Regions from separate parts of the Paraburkholderia sp. EG286A genome, predicted to be linked through region 3. Evidence: riboswitches for the same ligand, from Rfam matches in the RefSeq annotation. Region 3 holds a riboswitch; each other region holds the start of a gene.

What was found. A riboswitch is a leader RNA that binds a small molecule or an ion and turns the genes downstream of it on or off. The one in region 3 is predicted to bind cobalamin.
Region 1: linked by a shared signal. The riboswitch ahead of cobW (cobalamin biosynthesis protein CobW) and the one ahead of AB4Y35_RS19540 (porin) in region 3 are both predicted to bind cobalamin.
Region 2: linked by a shared signal. The riboswitch ahead of cobG (precorrin-3B synthase) and the one ahead of AB4Y35_RS19540 (porin) in region 3 are both predicted to bind cobalamin.

The regions. Positions count from the first base shown of each region.
Region 1 covers NZ_JBFRCB010000006.1:513,027-516,295, forward strand. The annotation lists gene cobN (cobaltochelatase subunit CobN) at 1-148, opposite strand, end outside; gene cobW (cobalamin biosynthesis protein CobW) at 176-1,267, opposite strand; cobalamin riboswitch at 1,481-1,751, opposite strand; gene AB4Y35_RS29355 (cobalamin biosynthesis protein) at 1,963-2,385, shown strand; gene cobO (cob(I)yrinic acid a,c-diamide adenosyltransferase) at 2,385-2,987, shown strand; gene AB4Y35_RS29365 (cobyrinate a,c-diamide synthase) at 2,992-3,269, shown strand, end outside.
Region 2 covers NZ_JBFRCB010000006.1:498,468-501,736, forward strand. The annotation lists gene AB4Y35_RS29295 (cobalt-precorrin-6A reductase) at 1-349, opposite strand, end outside; gene cbiE (precorrin-6y C5,15-methyltransferase (decarboxylating) subunit CbiE) at 346-1,572, opposite strand; cobalamin riboswitch at 1,740-1,928, shown strand; gene cobG (precorrin-3B synthase) at 2,024-3,269, shown strand, end outside.
Region 3 covers NZ_JBFRCB010000004.1:150,336-153,604, reverse strand. The annotation lists gene AB4Y35_RS19545 (TonB-dependent receptor) at 1-1,220, opposite strand, end outside; cobalamin riboswitch at 1,325-1,507, opposite strand; cobalamin riboswitch at 1,598-1,732, shown strand; gene AB4Y35_RS19540 (porin) at 1,979-3,073, shown strand; gene AB4Y35_RS19535 (phosphatase PAP2 family protein) at 3,134-3,269, opposite strand, start outside.

The DNA.
Region 1 (3,269 bases), on a different contig from region 3:
CGGGCAGGCGCGGCACGACGCTCGCGAGCAGCGCGAGCGTCGTGTCCGCCGAACTGAGCACGACGATCTCGGCGGGCTGCTGGTCGATCCGGATAACGCCTTGCGTGTCGTCGACGAAACCGCCTGGCGTGGTGCGCAGCAAATGCATGGGACTGCCTCGTCTAGCTCGGCGCGTTCACTTCGCGCCCGCGGTCTGCAGGTTCGCCAATGCGGTATCGAAGGCCGCTTGCAGCGTCGCGCCATCGAGGTCTTCGCCGATCAGCACGAAGCGGCTCGCCAGCGGCTGCGCCGCGCTTTCCTGTGCGTTCCAGCGGCGGTCGAAATAGCTGTCGAAGCGGCGGCCCACGCCTTGAATCACGAGGCGCATGGGCGCGCCCGGCAACGCGGCAAAGCCCTTCACGCGATAGATCGTGTGCGCATCGACGAGTTGCTGCAGCGCCTCGATCACGGTCTCGCGCGAAGCCGCATTGCCCGACACCACGACCGAATCGAACTCGTCGTGGTGATGATCGGGATCGTCGGCGGAACCATGATGGTCGTGGCGCAGATGAATGCTCTCCTCGGAGGCCGCCTCGAGCCCAAGCAGCGTATGCAGATCGAGCTTGCCGTGCTGCGCGCGCACGATCTTCACCTGCGGCGGCAGCTCTTCGCGCAGCTCGGCGATGAGCGCGTCCTGGCCCGCAACGTCCAGCAGATCGGTCTTGTTGAGAATGACGAGGTCGGCGGCCGAAAGCTGGTCTTCGAACAGCTCATGCAGCGGCGATTCGTGATCGAGATTCGGGTCGGCGCGGCGCTGCGCGTCCACGGCCTGCGGATTTTCGGCGAACTGGCCGCTCGCGGCGGCGGGGCCGTCCACCACGGTCACGACCGCATCGACGGTGAACGCGTTGCGGATCGACGGCCAGTTGAACGCCTGCACGAGCGGCTTGGGCAGCGCGAGACCCGAGGTTTCGATCAGCACGTGATCGACATCGCCGCGGCGTTCGAGCAGTTTCTCCATCACGGGGAAGAACTCTTCCTGCACGGTGCAGCAGAGGCAACCGTTCGCGAGTTCGTAGAGCTGGCCTTCGGTTTCGTTGCCGTTCTCGTCACAGCCGATGCCACAGCCACGCAGAATCTCGCCGTCGATACCGAGTTCGCCGAATTCGTTGACGATGACCGCGACGCGCAGGCCGCCCGCGTGCTGAAGAATGTGACGCAGCAGTGTGGTTTTACCGCTGCCGAGAAAGCCCGTCACGATCGTGACCGGAATCTTGCGCATTTGCATGAAGTGCTCCTTCGGCGCCAGGCCGTATCGAGGGGCATGGTGCGTCGCGCCTGCCGTTCGTGCGGGTGCTGCGTTGCGGACACGCGCGCATCCATGGAAACGCTGTCACGCGCAACGATTCAACAACCTGCAGGGGACGAACGGCCAGAAACGCACCCGGGCCTCGCCCGGCTGACGCATGAAAATCACGGACCCGGCACCGCATCCCCGCAGCGCGAATCCCACGTATCTGGCCGGTATCCGGACTGACGAAACACCGCTTCGCCTTCCCGCGCGAGCGGCCTTGCGGCCGGCTTGCACAGTGGCGTGGACTGCGTAAAGCATGGAAGCGGTTTGCGGCATTCGTGCGAACGCCGCGCTCGTTGTACCGTTGCGGGTGCAGTTCAGGTTGGCCATGCCCGAGGCGGGATGGCTCCCTGATTCCCGTTTAACTGCGCGTGCATTATGAATCGCGCGCGCGAGCACCAGAGTGCGTGCGAGTGTAGGCGCGGGGGGCCTGCGCGTCAAGGAAGGCGTGGGAAGCCGCAAAAGCGTGTGCTATCGTAGCGCGCATCCGGCGCCTGCTGGAACGCGACGCTTTTGCTCGTTTTGCCACTGCGGTCACGCCTTCGATCGACGCTCTCGCCGTGAATCCTGCCGAACATCGCGCCTCGCGCGCAGCCTCATTCGAAGCCACGCCGGAGCCCGCGCAGCGCGTGCCGCCGCTTGCGCTCGGCATCGGCTGCCGGCGCGGCGTGACGCTCGCGCAGGTCGAAGCCGCAGTGCGCGCCGCGCTCGGCGCGTGGCCGCTCGACGGCGTAACGGCCGTGGCGACGCTCGACGCCAAAGCCGGCGAACCCGCCTTGCAAGCGTTTTGCGCGGCACACGCGCTGCCGCTGCAGACGTACACGCGGGAGCAACTCGCCGCGACGCCGACACCGGCGCCGCCCTCCGCCGCCGCGCAGGCGCAGTTCGGCGTGGACGGCGTGTGCGAGCCCTGCGCGCGTCTCGCGGCGGGCGGCGCTCCGCTCGTGCGCGGCAAGCTGGCGCTCGACGGCGTGACGGTCGCAATCGCAGGCTTTCTGCAAGACCCCGCAAACGCGGACGCGAAAGCGCCGCAATCAACCCACTCCCGATGATGAAAACCGATCCCGAATCGCACCAACGCATGACGCAACGCCGCCGCGAGGGCCACGAGAAGAAGCAGGCCGCCGCGACGCACGAAAAGGGCCTGTTGATCGTCAACACCGGCAACGGCAAGGGCAAGAGCACGGCCGCGTTCGGCATGGCGGTGCGCATGCTCGGCCACGGCATGAAGCTCGGCGTCGTGCAGTTCATCAAGGGCGCGCTGCACACGGCCGAACGCGACTTTCTCGGCAGCGTTGCGCACTGCGATTTCGTGACGATGGGCGACGGCTACACCTGGAACACGCAGAATCGCGACGGCGACATCGCCACCGCGCGCAAGGGTTGGGACGAAGCGAAGCGCATGATCGAGAGCGGCGACTACGCCATGGTGATCCTCGACGAACTCAACACGGTGCTCAAATACGAGTATCTGCCGCTCGACGAAGTGCTCGGTGTGATCGCGTCGCGCGCGCCGCACGTGCACGTGGTCGTGACGGGCCGCCATGCGCCCGACGCGCTGATCGAAGCGGCCGACCTCGTCACGGAAATGCGCCTCGTGAAGCATCCGTATCGCGAGCAAGGCGTGAAAGCGCAAAAGGGCGTGGAGTTCTAAGCGCATGAGCGCAACGGTTGCCTGCCCCGCGCTCTTCATCAGCGCGCCCGCTTCGGGCCAGGGCAAGACCACGCTCACGGCCGGCCTCGCGCGCCTGCACCGGCGCGCGGGCCGGCGCGTGCGCGTCTTCAAGACCGGGCCGGATTTTCTCGACCCGATGATCCTCGCCCGCGCGAGCGGCGCGCCGGTGCTCTCGCTCGACCTGTGGATGGTGGGCAAAGAAGCGTGCCGCGCGCTGCTCGCGCAGGCCGCGCGCGAAGCCGACCTGATCCTTATCGAAGG
Region 2 (3,269 bases), on a different contig from region 3:
CCCCGGCCCAGCCGCTCACCATGCGCCAGTCGTCGCCGGGCTGCGGCTGCCACGGCGCACGCCGCAGCGCCCAGTACGGCACGTCTGCCGCCACGCATGCGCGCGCCGCGTTGGCGCTGATCTGCGCGGCATAGGGATGCGTGGCGTCGAAGACGAGTGCGATGTTTTCGTGGGCGAGAAAGCGCGCGAGCCCTTCTGCCCCGCCAAAGCCGCCCACTCGCACCGCGCAGGCGAGATCGGCGGGCACGCGGCCAAGGCCCGCGAGCGAGTACACGTGCTGCGGGCCGAGCGTGCGCGCGATCGCCAGCGCATCGCCGGTGCCGCCGAGCAGCAGGATGCGCGCCGTCATGGCTTGACGGCCTCGTAAAGCGTGACGGGCAAGGCCTGACGCCAGGTGTCGAAGCCGCCCAGCGGTTGCGCCTCGCCGATGCCGATGCGCGTGAGCGTGCCGCCGTGCTGCGCGCGCCATGCCACGAGTGCCGCTTCGCTCTGCAACGTCACCGCGTTCGCGACGAGTCGGCCGCCGCTCGCGAGCGCCGCCCAGCACGCGTCCAGCACGCCGGGTACGGTCACGCCGCCGCCGATGAAGACCGCGTCGGGCGCGGCGAGTCCTGCGAGCGCTTCGGGCGCGCGGCCCGCGACGAGTTGCAAACCCGGCACGCCCAACGCCGCGCGATTGTGCTCGATGAAGCGTTGACGCTCGGCGTGCGCCTCGATCGCGATCGCGCGGCAGGCGGCGTGCGAGCGCATCCACTCGATGCCGATCGAGCCGCTGCCCGCGCCCACGTCCCACAGCAGCGCGCCGGGCGTCGGCGCGAGACGCGCGAGCGTGAGCGCGCGCACGTCGCGCTTCGTGATCTGACCGTCGTGGCGAAAGGCGTCGTCGGGAAGGCCGGGCGTGAGCGTCCAGCCGCGCGCGGGCGTCTGCGCACTATCGCTTTCGCATTCGAACGCGACCAGATTGAGCGCCGCGGCTTGTTCGACGTGCCACGCGTCGGCGCGGCCTTCGATGCGGCGTTCGAGCGGGCCCCCGAGATGCTCGAACACCGCAAGACGCGTGGCGCCGAAGCCCGCTTCGGCGAGCAGCGCGGCGAGCGCCGCGGGTGTGCGGCCGTCCGCGCTCAACGCGAGCACGCGCGAGCGCGCGTAGAGATGGCGGCGCAGCGCATCGAGCGGACGGCCGACGAGCGAGACCATCGCCGTATCCTGCAACGCCCACCCCATGCGCGCCGCCGCGAGCGAGAGCGACGACGGCGCGGGCAGCACGCGCATTTCACCTGGCGCCACGCGGCGCGCGAGCGTCGCGCCTACGCCGAACAGCATGGGGTCGCCGCTCGCGAGCACGCAGACGGACGCATTCGCCTCGCGGTACGCAAGCAGCGCCTCCACGCTGAACGGCTGGGGCCACGCTTCGCGCCGTGCACGCACGCGCGAGGGCAGCATCGCCAGATGGCGCTCGCCACCCGTCACGATGGCCGCGTCGAACAGCGCGCGCCGCGCGTCGCGCCCGAGCCCCGCGTAGCCGTCGTCGCCGATGCCCACCACCGTCAGCCATGCCTGCTTGCCCTGCATTCGCTCTCCCGCCGTTGCCTGTTTCTCTATGCCGCCACGGGCCCGCAGCCCGATCGTGGGGCGGAGCACGCGCGAAAACGGGCATAATACCGTGTCCGCCGGCGCCGTTAAGGCAACTTTGCGTGAGACCAGAGTCAGCGCTGAAGCGCTAACTCCGGATCGCAGCTTTGCATGGGACCGGAGTAAGCGCTGAAGCGCTAACTCCGGATCGCAATCAGGGAACACAGCAAGCTGTGGCCGCCCCCGCGACTGTGAGCAGCGAGACCGCATCCACCCGAGCCACTGGTTTTACCGGGAAGGCCGATGCGGTTCACGACCTGCGAGCCAGGAGACCTGCCGGCCGACTGTTCGCGCGAACCCATATCGGGCGGGGTGTACCGATATCGCTGCCGTTTCCCGCCTGCCGTGCGGGCAACGCGCCGCTCCAGCGTGATGCTTACCCGATAATGCCTTGAAACACGCAACGAAGCCCGTCTCGCCCATTGCCGCATTAGCCGTGCTCCGCCCCTCGGCGTGCCCGGGGCTCGTGCGCGTGGTCGCGGCGCGCGACGGCGGCCTGTGCCGCATCCGTCTGCCTGGCGGCGTGCTGAGCGCCGCGCGTGCGCGGGCCCTCGCCGACGCAGCGTCGACACACGCGAACGGCGTACTCGAACTGACCAATCGCGCGAACGTGCAGATTCGCGGCGTGCGCGCCGGCGAGGAAGCGGCATTGAGCGCCGCGCTGATCGACGCAGGCCTCGGCCCTACCGGCATCGACGCCGCGAGCCCGATCGAGCGTGCTTGCGCCGCCGACGAATTGCGCAACGTGATGCTGAGCCCGCTCGCGGGCCTCGATCCTGACGCGTTGTGCGACACGACGGAACTCGCCGCCGCGCTCATCGACATGATGCGGCGCGAGCCACGCTTCGCCGCGCTCTCGCCCAAGTTCGCGCTGCAACTGGACGGCGGCGAGCGTGTGGCGATGCTCGAGCATCCGCACGACATCTGGCTCGCCGCGCTGCCGCATGGCGCAACGGTGCGCTTCGCGCTGGGCCTCGCGGGTTGCCCCACGGCGCAGCCAGTCGGCACGCTTGGCGCCGAAGACGTTTGCCCATCGATGCGCGCGCTGCTGCATGCGTTCCTCGATCTCGCGGGCGCGGACGCCACACGCATGCGCGACGTGCTGGCCGCTCACTCGCTCGACGCGCTGCTTCAGCGCGCGCAACAGCATGGCGAATGCACGCTGATGCGTGACGACGCCACGCTGCACGCGTGGCGCCGCGCGGCGAGTCCCGCCGACCTGCGCCTCGGCGCGCACGCGCTGCACGCCGACGGCCGCGGCTACGTGGGCACGCAGCCCGCGCTCGGCCGTATCGACGCGCCAACGCTGCACGCACTCGCCGCGCTCGCGGAAGACTCGGGCGATGCGACGCTGCGCGTGACGCCATGGCAAGGCGTGCTGCTGCCGAACGTGCCCGCGCACGCCGTGCCCGCTGCGCTCGAACGCCTGCACGCGCTCGGTCTCATCGTCTCGCGCGCCAACCCGCTCGCGCGCCTGATCGCGTGCACCGGCTCGACGGGATGCGCAAAAAGCCGCGCGGACACGAAAGCCGACGCCCAGCGCCTCGCCGCCCTGCTGCCGCCCGGCGCCGAAGCCCACCTGAGCGGCTGCGAGCGCTCCTGCGCGGCCGCGCATTGCGCGCCGTTCACGTTGCTCG
Region 3 (3,269 bases):
TGCCGCCCCGCCAGAAACAGCGTGACGGGCCCGAGCGTGGTGGACTGATGCATCGACACGGCCGAATCGTTGCGCGCGGGCAGGCCGCCCGGCACATCCACGGGCAGGAACGCCATCTCGCGCGTGTAGTCGTAGGCGAGCTTGGTCTCGCCGTCGAGCGGCATGCCGAAGAGCGTGTGGCCTCTTTCCTGATGCGTGATCGACGTGGAGGTGGAAAAGCGCGTCGAGTCGATCTCGTCGGTCGGGATCGTCGGGTCGTTCGAATAGAGGAACTGACGGTCCGTCGCGTAGCCCACCGACTGGTCGAACTGCGTGGTCGGCGTGATGTCGAGGTGGAACGCGAGGCCGGTCGTGAGCTGGTTGTCGCGCTGGCGGTCGTTGCCCCCCGCGTTGTCGTACGAGAGATCGGAGCGGTGGTAGAGCGCGAAGGTCGAGATCGACCAGTTGTCGTGCGCGTAGCCAAGGCGCGCGTCCAGGTTCTGCGCGTGGTACGCGTTGCGGCCGTCTTCGTGGCCGTAGGCCCAGGGCTGGGTCGCGTCGATGCCCGCCGTGTTGTAGTCGTGCAGGCCCAGCGAGTAGGTGAGGCCGCTCAGTGCGGAAAGCGGCCCGGTCGAGCCGATCGTGCCCGAGGTGCGCACCTGCGTGTCGAAGGTCTTGTTCGAGCCGCCGCCGAACGAGACGGTGGTCTGGTTCGGCTGGTTCGACGCATGACGCGTGAAGAGCTGCACGACGCCGCCCACGGCATCCGCGCCGAACGAGGCGGCTGCGGGGCCCGAGATCACTTCGACGCGGTCGAACGAGGCGGTCGCCAGATCGGCCCATTCGGCCGTGCCCGTGGTGACGGAGCCTATGCGTATGCCGTCGATGAACACGGCCACCTGGTCGGCCGACGACCCGCGGATGCTCACCCCCGTGTACGACCCCGGCCCGCCGGTCTGCGAGACGGTGACGCCGGGCAGCGTGGCGAGCGCCTGCGCGATGCTGGGGTCGGCGGGGGAGACGCGGTCGAGGTCCTCGCGCGTGAGCACCTGGGTGCTTGCGTAGCGCTGGTCGAACGATTGCGGCAGATGCTGCGCGTCGCCCACGACGAGGATATTGGGCAGCGTGGTGCCGTCGCCGGCTTGCTGCTGTGTCTGGGTGGGCGATGCGTCCGCGGCATGCGCGGATTGCCACGCACAGGCGAGCGCGGCGGAAGTCAAAACGAATTGGCGAAACTTCATGATGCGGTGGCTGGAAACAGCTCCTGAAAAACGGGCTGTCCGTGCAACGGGCGATCGCCGCGTGGGCGGTGCTTTTGCGCATTGGGGATCCCCGCCCGCTGCGGCTGCTGGACTCGGCTGATGGCAGGTCTCCTGGCTCGCGGGTCGACGTCCGTTGCCGGCCTTCCCGGTTTCCCAGTGGCACGCTCTGGCATGGACTCGCCGCTAACAGTTGCGGGGGCAGCCGCAGTCTTGCACTGCGTTCCCTTTTGATCCCGTCGCCGGGAACCATCAGCGCGCAAGGGTAATGGCCGCGCATTCGCCGCGTCAACCTTTGACGTGTGTCGTGTGGCGAAAACACCCGGTTTGGCCGCTCCCGCAACTTACGCTATCCTTGCAGCTGTTTTTCGCGCGTAGGCGCTGCACGAGCGAAACGCAGCAGGGAAGCCGGTGAGAATCCGGCGCGGTCGCGCCACTGTGACTGGCTGTCAATCGAGCCAGAAGTCAGACCTCGCTACGTTTATTTCACGACTCATTCCCGGGCGCGTAACCCAAGGAGCCGTCAATGCACACCCTCCTACCTTGGAAAAGCGGGCCAATCCGGCCGCCACCACCGGCCCCGATGCGGCGTAGACCGCTCACGGGCCACCAGGCGTTCGCTGTTCAAAAGCACGCTGGAAATTGACAGATTAACGACGACGTCGGGGCACCTCGCCGCAACAAGCGAGGGCTGACGGCGCTCGTCCATGCATTCTTTACAAGCACAAACAAGAAGACTCATGAACAAGCACATTCTGGCCGCCCTCGGCGGGGCGGCGTTGGCATTCACAGGCGCCGGCGCCTCGGCGCAGCAGGTCACGTTGTACGGTGAGATCGACGCTAGCGTCGACTATGTCAGCGACGTTGCGGGCCGCAGCCAGTATCGCGCAGGCTCGGGCCTGATCGACGGCAGTTTTTGGGGCCTGCAGGGCAGCGAGGATCTCGGCGGCGGCAACGCTGCGATCTTTCGCCTCGAGCGCGGTTTCTCGGTCACCTCCGGCGAAGCCTTCAACGACCATCCGTTCTATGTTGGTCTGCAATCCGAACGATTTGGCACGATCACGCTGGGCCGTCAGTACGACACGATGCACGACTACTTCGCCCCGTTTACGCTGACGGGCGGTGCGGGCGGCACGGCATTCGCGCACCCGTTCGACAACGACAACGCCAACAATTCGTGGCTCGCCTCGAACGCCGTGAAGTTCGCGAGCGCCACATACGGCGGTTTCAGCGCCGGCGCGATGTACGCGTTTTCGAACGCGGCGGGGCGCTTTGCGCAGAACCGCGCCTACGGTTTCGGCGCGCATTACGAGGGCGGCCCGTTCAGCGCCGGCGTGGCTTGGATGCACATCGACGGACGCGGCGCCTCTTCGGTGGGTGCGTACGACACGTCGGTGCTGCCGGGTGCGGGCCTCGTGCCGACTGAGGTCGCGGTGCAGCGCGAAGACACCATTGGCGCGGGCATGAGCTACGCGCTCGGCGACGTGACGCTCGGCGCAGCCTGGTCACGTTCCATTCATACGGGTGTGAGCGAGGCCGATGGCGGCGTGCCGCTGCCGTCGATCGCCTTCAGCAACTACGAAGTGAATGCGCTTTGGCAGGTGACGCCCGCGTTCTCGCTGGCGGGCATGTATGCCTATACGGGCGCGACCTCCGCACATTGGCATCAAGGTGCGCTGCAGGCCGACTATCAGCTGTCGAAACGCACGGACGTGTATACCGAGGCCGTCTATCAGCGCGCGTCGTCCGGTGCGTTTGCGATGATCAACACCTGCGACCCGTCGGGCGGCCGCAACCAGGTGCTCGTGGCGGCGGGCATCCGGCATCGCTTCTGATTCACACGCAAAGCGGCCCCGAACCATCGCGATTCGGGGCCGCTTTGCTGAGTGACTACATCACGAGGCCGAGAGCTTCACCGAAACGCCGGTCGAAGAATAAACGGGCGTGGCCTTGAAACCATCCACCGTGACCGTTGCGAATTTCACCGATGCGCCGCTGCCGTCGATCACGTCGATCGTGTCGCCCGCCTTC